DNA from 2 places in the Streptacidiphilus sp. MAP12-20 genome. Region 2 is predicted to be linked to the other one. Evidence: riboswitches for the same ligand, from Rfam matches in the RefSeq annotation. Region 2 holds a riboswitch; the other holds the start of a gene.
The links. Region 2 has a riboswitch for glycine ahead of gcvP (aminomethyl-transferring glycine dehydrogenase). Riboswitches for the same ligand answer to the same signal wherever they lie in the genome.
Positions count from the first base shown of each region.

Region 1: it holds a riboswitch for glycine, as region 2 does, so the genes downstream of both, gcvT (glycine cleavage system aminomethyltransferase GcvT) here and gcvP (aminomethyl-transferring glycine dehydrogenase) in region 2, are expected to answer to the same signal.

Region 1 covers NZ_JBGCCK010000017.1:5,582-12,569, reverse strand. Annotated here, with positions in the region: gene ABIA32_RS22615 (ABC transporter substrate-binding protein) at 1-1,189, opposite strand, end outside; gene ABIA32_RS22610 (ABC transporter permease) at 1,301-2,293, opposite strand; gene ABIA32_RS22605 (enhanced serine sensitivity protein SseB C-terminal domain-containing protein) at 2,801-3,532, opposite strand; gene ABIA32_RS22600 (enhanced serine sensitivity protein SseB C-terminal domain-containing protein) at 3,722-4,477, opposite strand; glycine riboswitch at 4,553-4,661, shown strand; gene gcvT (glycine cleavage system aminomethyltransferase GcvT) at 4,811-5,929, shown strand; gene gcvH (glycine cleavage system protein GcvH) at 6,016-6,393, shown strand; gene glyA (serine hydroxymethyltransferase) at 6,442-6,988, shown strand, end outside.
Region 2 covers NZ_JBGCCK010000027.1:11,063-18,050, forward strand. Annotated here, with positions in the region: gene ABIA32_RS28680 (DNA polymerase IV) at 1-217, shown strand, start outside; gene ABIA32_RS28685 (DUF2382 domain-containing protein) at 343-1,749, opposite strand; glycine riboswitch at 1,936-2,035, shown strand; gene gcvP (aminomethyl-transferring glycine dehydrogenase) at 2,198-5,080, shown strand; gene ABIA32_RS28695 (DUF5999 family protein) at 5,151-5,342, opposite strand; gene ABIA32_RS28700 (hypothetical protein) at 5,569-6,177, opposite strand; gene ABIA32_RS28705 (glutamate--cysteine ligase) at 6,567-6,988, shown strand, end outside.

The DNA.
Region 1 (6,988 bases), on a different contig from region 2:
CCGCAGCCAGGTTGTACGGGTCGTAGTTGTCGTGACCCAGGATGTTCGGGGGCAGCATGTTGGTGGCGATCTGACCGGCGTAGGAGCCGCCACGCGCCGTCTGCAGGTCGGTGCTGTTGGCGGCGTACTCCACGGCCTTGCGGCAGTGGACGTTGTTGAACGGCGCAACCTGGGTCTGCATCGAGATGTAGCGGATGAAGCCGTTGGGGGCGTCGTCCGTGTTCGCCTTGAGCGCCGGGTTGGTCAGGATCTTGGTCTGCGCGGTGGTCTGCACGCCGACCTGGCCGGGGTCGAGGTCACCGGTGCCCGCGAGCAGGCGGCTGTCGACGTCGTCGGCGTTGCTGGTGATGTTGACGTTGATCGCGTCCGGCAGCGCCTTACGGATCGTGTCGGTCGACTGGTCCCAGTTGGGGTTCCGGACGAACGCGATGATCTTGTTCGGCACGTACTGGGAGATCTTGTACGGGCCGGTGGAGCCGGGCATCTTGGCGTAGTTGACGCCGGTGTCCTTGGACTTCTCGATCGGCGAGGCGGTGCCCATCGACAGGAAGTACAGGAAGTCGGAGGACGGCGCCGCCAGCTTGAAGGTGATGGTGCTGTCGTCCGGCGTGGTCACCGACTTCAGACCCAGCTTGTTCGGGTCGGTGTCCTTGTACGGGCCGGGGTACTTCTGACCCTGGTCCAGCACACCGGTCAGGTAGGCGCTCGGGCCGCCGGCGAGCTCGGGCGCGAAGATGCGCTCGATGCCGTACTTGATGTCCTTCGACGTCACCGGGGTGCCGTCGTCGAACTTGATGCCCTTCTTCAGCGTGAAGGTGTAGGTCAGGCCGTCCGCGCTCACGGTCGGCATGGCCGTCGCCAGGTCGGGCTGCAGCTTGAGGCCGGCAGCGCCCGGGGCCGAGGGGTAGGCCACCAGCGTGCGGGCGTAGAGGCGCTGCATGTCCCAGACCCAGGCGTAGTAACCGATCGCCGGGTCGAGGGAGTCGGCGTCCTGGTTCGCCCAGAGGTTGAGCGTGCCGCCCTTCTTGTCCGAAGGGTTGAGCACCTGGGTGACCGAGCCGTTGAAGCTCGACTTCGCAGCACCAGTGGTGCCACCGGTGGTGGGCTTGGAGCTACCTCCACAGGCCGCGGTCAGGGCCATGACCCCGACGAGGCCGACGGCCGCTACGGCCTTCTTACGCGTATTCACTACGGTTCAACCTCCGAGAGATACCAAGGTCCGGGAAAGGGATCTTGGACAGTCAGGTGGACGAGTCGCGGCTCTCCACCGCTTGGGAGCTGCGCACAGGCGCAGGCATTCTCAATTCCCCTTGGGGTCAAGGGCGTCCCGCAGCCCGTCACCGAAGAGGTTGAAGGCAAGGACGGTGATGAAGATGGCGAGGCCGGGGACCACCATGTAGGTGGGATCCACCTGGTAGTACTGCGTCGCGTCCGAGAGCATCTCGCCCCAGGACGGGGTGGGCGGCCGGACACCGACACCGAGGAAGCTGAGCGCGGCCTCGTTGAGGATGTTGGACGGGATCATCAGCGTGGAGTAGACCAGGATCGGCGGGAGCAGGTTGGGCAGCAGCTCCTTGAACAGGATTCGCACCCGGCCGGCGCCCAGACTGCGGGCCGCCTCGACGAATTCGCGCTCACGCAGGGAGAGGGCCTGACCGCGGACGATACGTCCGATATACGGCCAGCCGAAGAAGCCGATCACAAAGATCAGCACGCCTACGCGAACCCAGCTTCCACTGACACCGAAGACCTTGTCGGGAAGGACCGACACCAGGGCGATGGAGAAGAGCAGCTGCGGGAAGGCGAGCAGAACGTCCATGGTCCGGCTGACAGCGGCGTCGAACCAGCCGCCGAAGTATCCCGCCGCGGTACCGAGCACCACGCCGATCACGACTGCGAGCAGAGCCGCACCGAAGGCGACCAGCAGCGAGATCTGCGCACCGTAGACGATGCGGCTGAAGATGTCGCGCCCCGACACCGGCTGCACACCCAGCAGGTAGTCGCTGCTGATTCCACCGAACGCACCCTTGGGGACCTGCAGATCAGGGTTGATCTGGTCCGAGTGGAACTCGTTCGGCGGGTGTCCGAACAGCGACGTGATCACCGGCGCGAGGACGGCAACCATGATCAGGAGGACCACCACGGCACCGCCCAGAAGGGCGAGCTTGTCCTTCTTCAGTCGCTCCCAGGCGATACGCCCGGGTGAGCGGCCGATGATCTTCGCGGGAGCGACCGTGGGGTCAGCTGGAACCTCCAGTGTCGCGGTCCCGGAGTCGTGGAGTGGCGCAGTCATATGGAGAAGACCCCCAAGCCGGTGGTGACCGGCACACGGTGCCCGGTCGACCTGCCTGGACACGCTCCGGGATAGGAGAGCGAGCCCGCGGACACGGTCGCAGTTCACTAGTGGTGCCAAGTGCTGAGTGCGGAATGCTGATGTGCTGGGCACAATGCCCGAAAACTGATGGTGCGTCAGTGCATGGGTGCACGTGCGGTGGTTCCACGTGCGGTCGTCGTCCGGCGGGGCGTTCGGGTCGGGTGCGACCGAGGTGTCCGACGGGGACGACAAGCGAGAACGGCACATGGCCGCCCGGCTTGTTGCAGAACTCTTCATCAAGGGCGCATAAGTCCGAAAGACCCGCCAGTGAATGGTTTCCTAACCGTGACCTGCATCGATGCAAAGCCGCAACCTGCGAATACGTCGATTCATCGGCTCCTCGGCACCCAAGGGCCGCAGGGCGTCGACGCGTGTAGATCAGATTTCCGCTGGTCAGGCGGCCGCATGCCACCACTCCGGGAAGTGTCAGAGCCGTTCGTAGCAGGTCGGAACCCGTGCCGAGAGCCAGGCCGCGACCTGGTCATAGGGATCGGCGAGCGCGACGGTGGACACGGCGAGCCCGTCGGGTGCGGCGACGAGCGCGCGCTGCATCATCCGCCGGACGGCGTCGACGGACTGCTCGGACGAATCGGTCATCTCCAGACCAAGCACGACATATGGCTCACCGAAGGACGGTTCCACCCAAGCTCGTCGCAAAGACAGCACAGCGGGCGTTTCGCCTGCAGCGGTGTGGAGTTGACGGAAGAACGCGGCGGTCGCAGCGGGGCTGCCGACGCTCTCGGGCACGCTGCTCGGCGGCGCGTCGACGGTGGTGAGCGAGAGCGGGCCGGCCGGCAGCCGGTCGAGACCGCCCGCGATCCGGCGCAGATCCGCCCACGGGATGCCGACGCCGCCGCCCGCGACATGAGGGTTCAACCAGAGACCCCACCGCTCGCGGTACAGCGCGGCGGCGACCTCGGCCCCCGGCACGACCTGGTGCCGCCGCGTCCACCCGGACGCGGCGAGCTGCTCGGCGGAGGTGACGCAGGGGGCGTAGCCGTAGCCGTTGACCTCGAGGTTGCCGTACTGGACATCGGGGCTGCCGGGGACGCCGTGCCACAACAGCATGAAGAGATCGCCTGCGGCGATCTCTTGCAGCAGCGCCTCGTACCGGTCGTAACGGCCGGGCGCGAGCTCCCGCAGTGCCGCTTCGATCATCGTTCCGCCCCCTCACGATCCGTCGCCGAGCAGCCTAGCCGTGGGGCAGACGAGGTAGCTGCACTACCTCCAGGGGCGCGAGGAACTGCGCGACAGGCCACCCACGCAGCTGGCAGGCCGAACGAGCAGGGCCATCCGCACAGCGTGGGTACTCGCGCAGTTCCCCGCGCCCCTGAGGGAGGTGCAACGTCAGCGTGCGAAGAAGGGGGCGACTGTCTGGAGCATCCATTGCGCCGTGGGGTCCTGGGCGACCGCGTCGAGGAGGACGAGGGAGACCTCGAAGGGGAGCGGCGCCTGGCCCAGCGCGCGGCCCAGCGCCAGACCCACCGCCTCGTGGTCCCCCGCGTCGTAGCGGGCGAGTTGGACGCCCACGAACAGCTTCGGGGTGTCGCTCTCCACCTGGACGTAGGCCCGACGTGCCGTCAGGACGACCGGCAGTGCCGCCAGTTCACCCGCCGCCGCGGCCAGGAACTCGTACGGGTCCTCATGCGGTTCCGGCTCCCACGCCGTCGCGCGGACGCCCTCCTCCGTCGGGTCGCCGCAGAGGTCGGGGACGCCGGCCGCCGGGACCGGGAGGCCCACCGCGCCCTCGGGGTTGACCGCCAGGCCGACGCCCTGCGGCAGGCCGCGGGCCAGCTCGTGGACCGGCGCGATCGCGTACGGCATCTCCGGGCCGGCCACCGCGCGCAGCTGCGCCTCCGAGCTGAAGACCGGGACGAAGGGCTGGCCGGCCAGCTCCGTCGTGGGCAGGTCGAGGGTGACTCCGTCGCGGCTCGGGCCGGCCGGCATGGGGACCCAGACGTAGCTGCGGCCCAGCACCTCCATCACCCGCGGCGTCGCGCCCGGGTCGCCGACGGACGCCGCCAGCGCGAGCTCCAGCTCGTTCTCCGGCCAGACGCCCGGCCGCTGCTGCCCCTGCTGCGGGATGCCCGGGTACTCCTGCACGCTCTCCTCCACCTGTTCGCCACAGCTCCGGCGTCATGCCATGATGAGCCCACCCACAATCGCATAGAGGCCGATCGAACCCGCGCGGGAGAGCTCGGCGACACACTGTACGAACATGTGCTCGCCGGCGCCGAAGGAGCAAGTCCTCCCCCGAATCTCTCAGGCACAACACCGCACGGGCGAGGCAGTTCTGGAAAGCGACCCAGCCATCCGACCGGCCGGGTCCACCCACGGTGCAAGCCGTGCCCGTAGGCACGGTGAAGCTCTCAGGTTGCAGCGACAGACGGGGAGGGTCCCTGCCGCAGCATGCCCAGATTGCTTGGAGATCCCGCTATGTCTCTCCGCCTGACCGCGCTGGACGCCGTCCATCGCTCCCTCGGCGCCACCATGACCGACTTCGCCGGCTGGGACATGCCGCTGCGCTACGGCAGTGAGCGCGAGGAGCACCTGGCCGTCCGCACCAAGGCCGGCCTCTTCGACCTCTCCCACATGGGCGAGATCACGGTCACCGGCCCGCAGGCAGGCGAGCTGCTGGACCACGCGCTGGTCGGCTTCGTCTCCGCGCTCGCGGTGAACAAGGCCCGCTACACCATGATCTGCGCCCCGGACGGCGGCATCCTGGACGACCTGATCGTCTACCGCACCGGCGACGCCGAGTTCATGGTCGTCGCCAACGCCTCCAACGCGCAGCTGGTGCTGGATGAGCTGACCGCCCGCGCGGAAGGCTTCAACGCCGTCGTGCGTGACGACCGCGACGCCTACGCGCTGATCGCCGTCCAGGGCCCCGACTCCCCCGCCATCCTCGGCTCGCTCACCGACGCCGACCTGCCGGGCCTGAAGTACTACACCGCCCTCCCCGCCACCGTGGCCGGCCGCCCCGCGCTGCTCGCCCGGACGGGCTACACCGGCGAGGACGGTTTCGAGCTCTTCGTCGCCCCCGGCGACGCGGAGGCGATCTGGGCCGCGCTGACCGAGGCCGGCGCCTCCTTCGGCCTGATCCCCTGCGGCCTCTCCTGCCGCGACACCCTGCGCCTCGAGGCCGGGATGCCGCTGTACGGGCACGAGCTGAACACCTCGCTGACCCCCTTCGACGCCGGCCTCGGCCGCGTCGTGCGATTCGACAAGACGACCAACGACGGCGAGTTCGTCGGCCGCGCCGCGCTGGAGAAGGCCGCCGAGCAGGCCGCCGCAACCCCCCCGCGCGTCCTGGTCGGCCTGGTCTCCCCCGGCCGCCGGGTGCCGCGCGCCGAGATGAACGTGGTGGACGCCGAGGGCACGGTCATCGGCGTGATCACCTCCGGTGCGCCCTCGCCGACCCTGGGCAAGCCGATCGCCATGGCCTACGTCGACGCCGCCCACGCCACGCCCGGCAGCAGCGTCGCCGTGGACGTCCGCGGCACACACGAGCCGGTCGAGGTCATCGCTCTGCCGTTCTACAAGCGCGCCCGCTAGCGCTCGCTCGTTCTGTCACCAGAATTCTCTTGGGGTCGCCGACCCCCGTTTCGCCGTACCCACACCTCATCCGGGAGAATCGCGTCATGAGCAACCCCCAGCACCTCACGTACAGCAAGGAACACGAGTGGCTGACGGCCGCCGAGGGCGGCGTCGCGACCGTGGGCATCACCGCCTTCGCCGCCGACGCGCTCGGTGACGTGGTCTACGTCCAGCTGCCCGAGGTCGGCGCGCAGATCGCTGCCGGCGACACCTGTGGCGAGCTGGAGTCGACCAAGTCCGTGAGCGACCTCTACACCCCCGCCGCCGGCGAGGTCGTCGAGGTCAACCAGGCCGTCATCGACGACCCGGCCCTGGTCAACTCCGCGCCGTTCACGGACGGCTGGCTTTTCAAGATCCGCCTGGACGGCGAGCCCGAGGGTCTGCTCAGCGCCGACGAGTACACCGCCCACACCGGCGGCTGACGAACGACGAGCCGAACGACTGACGAGCCGAGGGATCACACACACGCCATGACTGTCCTCAACCAGTCCCTGCACAGCCTCGACCCCGAGGTCGCCGCCGCGGTGGACGCCGAGCTGCACCGGCAGCAGTCCACCCTGGAGATGATCGCCTCCGAGAACTTCGCCCCGGTGGCGGTGCTCGAGGCCCAGGGTTCGGTGCTCACCAACAAGTACGCCGAGGGCTACCCCGGCCGCCGCTACTACGGCGGCTGCGAGTACGTCGACGTCGTCGAGCAGCTCGCGATCGACCGGATCAAGGCGCTGTTCGGCGCCGAGCACGCCAACGTCCAGCCGCACTCCGGCGCCCAGGCCAACGCCGCCGCGATGTTCGCGCTGATCAAGCCCGGGGACACGATCCTCGGTCTGGACCTGGCCCACGGCGGCCACCTGACCCACGGCATGAAGATCAACTTCTCCGGCAAGCTCTACAACGTGGTCGCCTACCACGTCGACGCCGAGACGAACCTGGTCGACATGGACGAGGTCGAGCGCCTGGCCAAGGAGCACCAGCCCAAGCTGATCATCGCCGGCTGGTCCGCCTACCCGCGTCAGCTGG
Region 2 (6,988 bases):
CGGCGGAGAACTGACAGGCCGTCGCTGGATGCCGGGACAGGACGCGGAGCACGAGGACTTCGGTCACTGCTGGGTCCAGGGCAGCGGCGTGGGCCGGGTGACGGTCCGTTTCGAGTCCCCGGACTCACCTGTCGGCCGCGTCCGCACCTTCTCCGTCGACGACCCGGCCCTGACACCGGCCCCAGCGTTGCCGCTCCGGCATGACTCCGACGAGTAGGTGCACCACCAGGGGCGCGAGAACCACCCTGTGCGGATGGCCCTGCTCTGTTCAGGGACTCACCACATACGGTGGCTTGTCGCGCACGCAGTTCATCGAGCAGAGCCTCGCGCCCCTGAAAGGCGCTACGCGCCCATGGCGTGGTCGGGGAGGTCCGGGTTGTGGCCCATGGGGGTGGCCTGGCGGATGCCCGCCGCCGCGGGGGTGCCGGCGAGGGGCGGGCCGCCCAGAGGGGCTCCCGCCGCAGGGGGAGTGACGGGCGTGCCCGCGGGGCGCGAGCCGTCCTGGACCTGGATGTGCTCGCGGTGGAGCTGCTCGCGGACGACCTCCTCCTCCGTGATCCGCTCGGTCACCAGGCGGATCCGCTCCACCGGGACGATGGTCTTGCGGACGACCAGCCGCTCCTCGTGGAGGGTCACCTCCTCCACGCTCTCCGCGATCTCCGCCTCGGTCAGCTGCGCCCGCTCCTCCGCGCTGACGGGCACCCGCTCCACCCGGATGCGCTCGCGGACGACCGGGACGCGCCGCTCGACCTGCTCGGTCGTCACGTACTTGCGCAGTCGCGCGCGGCCGAGGACGCGCCACTCGGTGCTGATGTCCAGGCGCTCCTCGCGGCAGACGAACTCGACAGGCTCAGGGACCGGATCCTTGGCGCTGGTGGACGTCGCCGGGATGCCCATCCCGGGCAGCGGGTCGGTCAGCGGGTCGGGACGACGCTGCGCATCGGTCGCCGCAGACGTCCGGGTCATGTCGATCGCGCCGGTCCTGTCGGTCGTGCCGGTCGTGCCGGGGAACGGCGCCGCCGGGGGAGCCTGGACCGCAGGGGTCGACATCGCCGCAGCAGCAGGCGCCGCCGCGGCGGCCGCACCTGCCGGGCCGGAGATGTCCGGCTTGGGAGCGGTGCCGGTCAGGAAGGACGAGGTCCGGCCCGCGCTCGAGAGCGGCTCCACCACGGGCGTACTCGACAGCGTTCGTTCCACCGGCTTCTCCTCCGTCTTCGCAGCCGCACCGGCTGCTCCGGCCGCACCTGCCGCCATTCCGGCAGCGGCTCCTGCCGCCGCCGTTCCCGCTGCTCCCGCTGTTCCCGCCATGGCCGTCTTCGGGGGCGCGCCCGCTCCGTCCGGCCCGGCGCCCGCGGCAGCGCTCGCCGCCGCGGTGGACTGTGTCGACTTGTCGGCCAAGCGGGCGCCGGAGTCCGCCGCGTGCTGGCCCGTGCCGGTCGGCACCTCGAGCCCGTAGTAGCGGTAGAGCTGGAGCTCCTGCGCCGGCGACAGGTGCTGGCCCACGCCGAAGTCGGGGGAGTCCTTCACCTGCGACTTCTCGTAAGGAACCCGCAGCTCGTCGGAGACGAACTCGCTCGTCGTCAGTGGCACGAAGGCGTCGCGGCCGAAGAGGCCGGTCCGCACGGCGGCCCATTCGGGTTCTCCGGTGGCGTCGTCGAGGTAGACCTCGTCCACCGTGCCGATCTTCTCGCCGTGCTTGTCGACGGCCTTGTGGCCGATCAGATCCCTGGGGTCGATCTCGGTCTGCACGCTGTTCCACTCCTCCGTCGGCCGCGCCGGTCTTTTCAACTGACGAACGTGCTCAACTCATACGAAAAGGCACAATGATCGCTTTGTCGAACGTACGCAGCTCCACCGGGTGTGTCGCTGCTCCGTACGGGTTGACCAGGGCTCGTTCGACGCTCGGGCCACGCTGGTAGGCTGGCGATCGACCGTCGAGCATGCGCGGGAGAGTCCGAGCGTCCAACTGGACGAGCGGCGCCGAAGGAGCAAATCCTCCCCGGAATCTCTCAGGCCGAAGTACCGCGCAGGCGAGGTCACTCTGGAAAGCAGCACCGCGTCGGCAGGTTCGGGGCGGTGCTCACCGACGGTGAAAGCCGGCTTCGGCCGGTGAAGCTCTCAGGTTCCATGACAGAGGGGGAGGTCGTCCGGGTGCCCCACAGCGCCCACCGGGTCCGACCAGGAGGCCACACTCCCCATGACGTCCTCGCTTTCCGCGCTGGAGCAGTCCAGCCCCTTTGAGAACCGCCACATCGGCCCGGACGCCGAGGCCCAGGCGAAGATGCTGGCGCAGGTGGGTTACGCCTCCCTCGACGAGCTGACCGCCGCCGCCGTCCCGGACGCCATCCGCAGCCTCACCGCGCTGGACCTGCCCGCCGCCCGCTCCGAGGCGCAGGTGCTGGACGAGCTGCGCGAGCTGGCCGACCGCAACCAGGTGCTGCGCTCGATGATCGGGCTCGGCTACCACGGCACCTTCACTCCGCCGGTGATCCTGCGCAACGTGCTGGAGAACCCCTCCTGGTACACCGCGTACACGCCGTACCAGCCGGAGATCTCCCAGGGCCGCCTCGAGGCGCTGCTCAACTTCCAGACCATGGTCACCGACCTGACCGGCCTGCCGACCGCCGGCGCCTCCCTGCTGGACGAGGGCACGGCCGCCGCCGAGGCCGTCGCGCTGGCCCGCCGGATGGGCAAGGTCAAGGGCGGCGTCTTCGTCATCGACGCTGACACCCTGCCGCAGACCGTCGCCGTCATCGAGACCCGCACTGTGCCGACCGGCATCGAGACCGTCGTCGCGGACCTCAGCGAGGGCATCCCGGCCGAGATCGCCGAGCGCGGCGTCTTCGGCGTCCTGCTGCAGTACCCGGGCGCGTCCGGTGTCGTCCGCGACCTGGCCCCGGTCATCGCGCAGGCGCACGAGCTCGGCGCGGTCGTCGCCGTCGCGGCCGACCTGCTCTCGCTGACTCTGTTGAAGTCCCCGGGCACGCTCGGCGCGGACATCGCGGTCGGCACGACCCAGCGCTTCGGCGTCCCGATGGGCTTCGGCGGCCCGCACGCCGGTTACATGTCCGTGCGCGCCGAGTACGCCCGCAGCCTGCCCGGCCGCCTGGTCGGCGTCTCCGTCGACGCCGACGGCAACCGCGCCTACCGCCTGGCGCTGCAGACCCGCGAGCAGCACATCCGCCGCGAGAAGGCCACCTCCAACATCTGCACCGCGCAGGTACTGCTGGCCGTCATGGCCTCGATGTACGCGGTCTACCACGGCCCGGACGGCCTGGCCCAGATCGCCTCGCGCACCCACCGCTACGCCGCCGTGCTCGCCGAGGGCCTGCGCCGTGGCGACGTCGAGGTCGTCCACGGCGCGTTCTTCGACACCGTCACCGTCCGCGTGTCCGGCCGTGCCGCCGAGGTGGTCGAGGCCGCCCGCGTCGCCGGGGTCAACCTGCGCCAGCACGGCGCCGACCTGGTCGGCATCGCCTGCGACGAGACCACCACCCGCGCCGACCTCGCCGCCGTCTGGGCCGCGTTCGGCGTCCCCGCCGACCAGGACGTGGACGCGCTCGACGCGGAGGCGGGCACCGCCCTGCCGGAGGCGCTGCTGCGCACCGACGAGTACCTGACCCACCCGACCTTCCACGCGCACCGCTCCGAGACCGGCATGCTGCGCTACCTGCGCAAGCTCGCCGACAAGGACTACGCGCTGGACCGGGGCATGATCCCGCTCGGCTCCTGCACGATGAAGCTGAACGCCACCACCGAGATGGAGGCGATCACCTGGCCCGAGTTCGCGAACGTGCACCCGTTCGCCCCGGAGCAGCAGGCGGGCGGTTACCTGCAGCTGATCCGCGAGCTGGAGCAGCGCCTGGCCGAGGTCACCGGCTACGACGCGGTGTCCATCCAGCCGAACGCGGGCTCCCAGGGCGAGCTGGCCGGCCTGCTGGCCGTCCGCGCCTACCACCACGCGAACGGTGACACCGGCCGTGACGTCTGCCTGATCCCGTCCAGCGCCCACGGCACGAACGCGGCCTCCGCGGTGATGGCGGGCATGCGCGTGGTGGTCGTGAAGACGCTGGCCGACGGTGACGTCGACGTGGACGACCTGCGCGCGAAGATCGAGCAGCACCGCGAGCAGCTGGCCGTGCTGATGGTGACCTACCCGTCGACGCACGGCGTTTTCGAGGAGAACATCGCCGACATCTGCGCCTCCGTGCATGAGGCCGGCGGCCAGGTCTACGTCGACGGCGCGAACCTGAACGCGCTGGTCGGCCTCGCCAAGCCGGGCAAGTTCGGCGCGGACGTCTCGCACCTGAACCTGCACAAGACCTTCTGCATCCCGCACGGCGGCGGCGGCCCCGGTGTCGGCCCGGTCGCGGTCCGCGCGCACCTCGCGCCCTACCTGCCGAACCACCCGCTGCAGCCGTCGGCCGGCCCGGCCACCGGCGTCGGCCCGATCTCGGCCGCGCCCTGGGGCTCGGCGGCGATCCTGCCGATCTCCTGGTCCTACGTCCGCCTGATGGGCGGCGAGGGCCTCAAGCGCGCCACGCAGGTGGCCGTGCTGAGCGCCAACTACATCGCGAAGCGCCTGGCCCCCTACTACCCGGTGCTCTTCACCGGCCCCGGCGGGCTGGTCGCGCACGAGTGCATCATCGACCTGCGGCCGCTGGCGAAGTCGGCGGGCGTGAGCGTGGACGACGTGGCGAAGCGCCTGATCGACTACGGCTTCCACGCCCCGACGATGTCCTTCCCGGTGGCGGGCACGCTGATGATCGAGCCCACCGAGAGCGAGGATTTGACCGAAATCGATCGCTTCTGCGCGGCGATGATCGCGATCCGCGCGGAGATTGACCGGGTCGGTTCGGGTGAGTGGCCCGCGGAGGACAACCCGCTGCGCAACGCCCCGCACACCGCGGCGGCGCTGGCCGGCGACTGGGACCACGCCTACACCCGTGACCAGGCGGTCTTCCCGGCGGGCGTGAATCCGGCGGAGAAGTACTGGCCCCCGGTCCGCCGCATCGATGGTGCGTACGGCGACCGCAACCTGGTCTGCTCGTGCCCCCCGCTCGATGACTACGAGGGGTAGTTGCACTTACCTAGGGGCGCGAGGCTCTGCTCGCGCACGCGGTTCATCGAGCAGAGCCTCGCGCCCCTGACTACGCCGCTTCCGCGTACGCCCGGCGAGGTGCGATCACGCTGCCGTCGGGGAGGATCTCGCCGGTGTCCTCGAAAAGCAGAATGCCATTGCACAGCAGGCTCCAGCCCTGCTCCGGATGGCTCGCGACGACCGCGGCTGCCTCGCGGTCCGGCGAACCGGCTGACGGACACTCAGGACGGTGCTGGCACATAGCTCGTACCTTTCCAATGCCGGTTTGCGGCGCGGTGGTGTGAAGTGCCTTCTCGCCGGGTAAGACGGTTGGCTGGTCGCGCTGGTTCTCAGTCTCCGGTCTCCGAGACCGAACCGCAGCTATTTGGTGACATGGGTCACGTGAGAACCCGCGCGAGCAGCAGAAACCACCCGTTGTGACCAGATGCGGCATGGTCACAACGGGTGGTGTCGGGGGTGCTGCCGGGTCAGGCCGTACTGGTGAGTAGTGCGCCGTTCGTGAGCGCCAGCAGTGCGAGCAGTTCCTCTGCGTGGTGGGGGATGTGCGCGGTGACTCCCAGCGGTGCCGGGACCAGCGGGATCAGCAGGTCCGGCGTCGGGGCCGGGGAGAGCACGGGATGCAGCCAGAGGGCCGTCATGTAGTGGCCCGGCACGGACAGCAGGCGCGGCAGGTACGTCGTCTGCGCGCCCGCCGCGTGCAGGCGGGCCTGCTGGAGGGCGTGCAGCGTGGACGCGGGGTAGGGGCCCTCTGCGAAATGGGCGAAGGTGTGGGTCTCACCCGACTCCTCGGCCACCCGTTCCAGAGTGTCCGCGGCGGCGACGACCTCGTCGCCCGCCTTGATCAGGAAGCGCCAGCCCGTGCGCCTGGCGCGGGCCAGCGGCGCGGCCGCGCCGTCCGAGGCCATCGGGTCGAGCAGATGGACGGGCAGCGGGTGGGCAGGGGTGAGCGGCCCGATGGCTCGTCGCACGGCCGAGGAGCGGACGGGAAGGGCGTCGCTGAGGGCGTCCAGGTCGTCCAGGGCGCCGAGGACGGCGCGAAGGGCGGCGGCGGGCGGCTGGGGCAGCTGCAAGGACATGTGGATTCGCCTCTCGTGGCAGCAGAGACAGGCGGGGCGTTGGTGGTGCGGGAGCTGCTCGGGCGTGCTGGGAGCGCAGTGGAGGGAACTGCGCCGGGTACGGCTGGTTCAGATCGTGGTGCAGGGCAGGCCCGAGGGGGCCGGGTCTCCGTGCGATCCGGAAGCTCCGGCGGCGTCGGGCCGTGCGTACCTGTATCTCGCGAGTCTATACGAACGGGTGCACGGCGTGACTCTTCTACTACTGTCCGTGCATGGTCGCAAGGGAGATTTCGGGCAGTTCGTGTACTCGGCCAGTTATTGGCACATGCCGTTTTCGCGCGTTCTGTCGGACTGTCGATCACGCCTTCGGGGCATCCTCCCTCTACCGCCGACAGAGGGAGGGGCGCCCTATGGGGGAGAAGGTGGCCGCCGGCAGTGCGGACCTGGCGGACCGTCAACTTTACCGCCGTAAGCTGCGCCAGTGCGTCGAGGCGTTGGAGCGGCTGCTCGCCGAGGACCGCTTCGACCGGGCCCGCGCGATGATGGGCCTGGAGATCGAACTCAACCTCGCCGACGACGAGGGCCTGCCGGCCATGCGCAACGAGGAGGTGCTCGCCTCGATCGCCAGCGGGGACTTCCAGACCGAACTCGGTCAGTTCAACATCGAGGTCAACATCGCCCCGCACCGGCTCGGCGGCCGGGTCTTCGAGGAACTGCGCGAGGAGCTCGTCGTCGGCCTCGGCTACGCCGACCGGAGAGCGCAACGCGCCGGGGCGCGGATCGTCACGGTCGGCATCCTGCCGACGCTGACGCTCGACCACGCGGTCCTGGA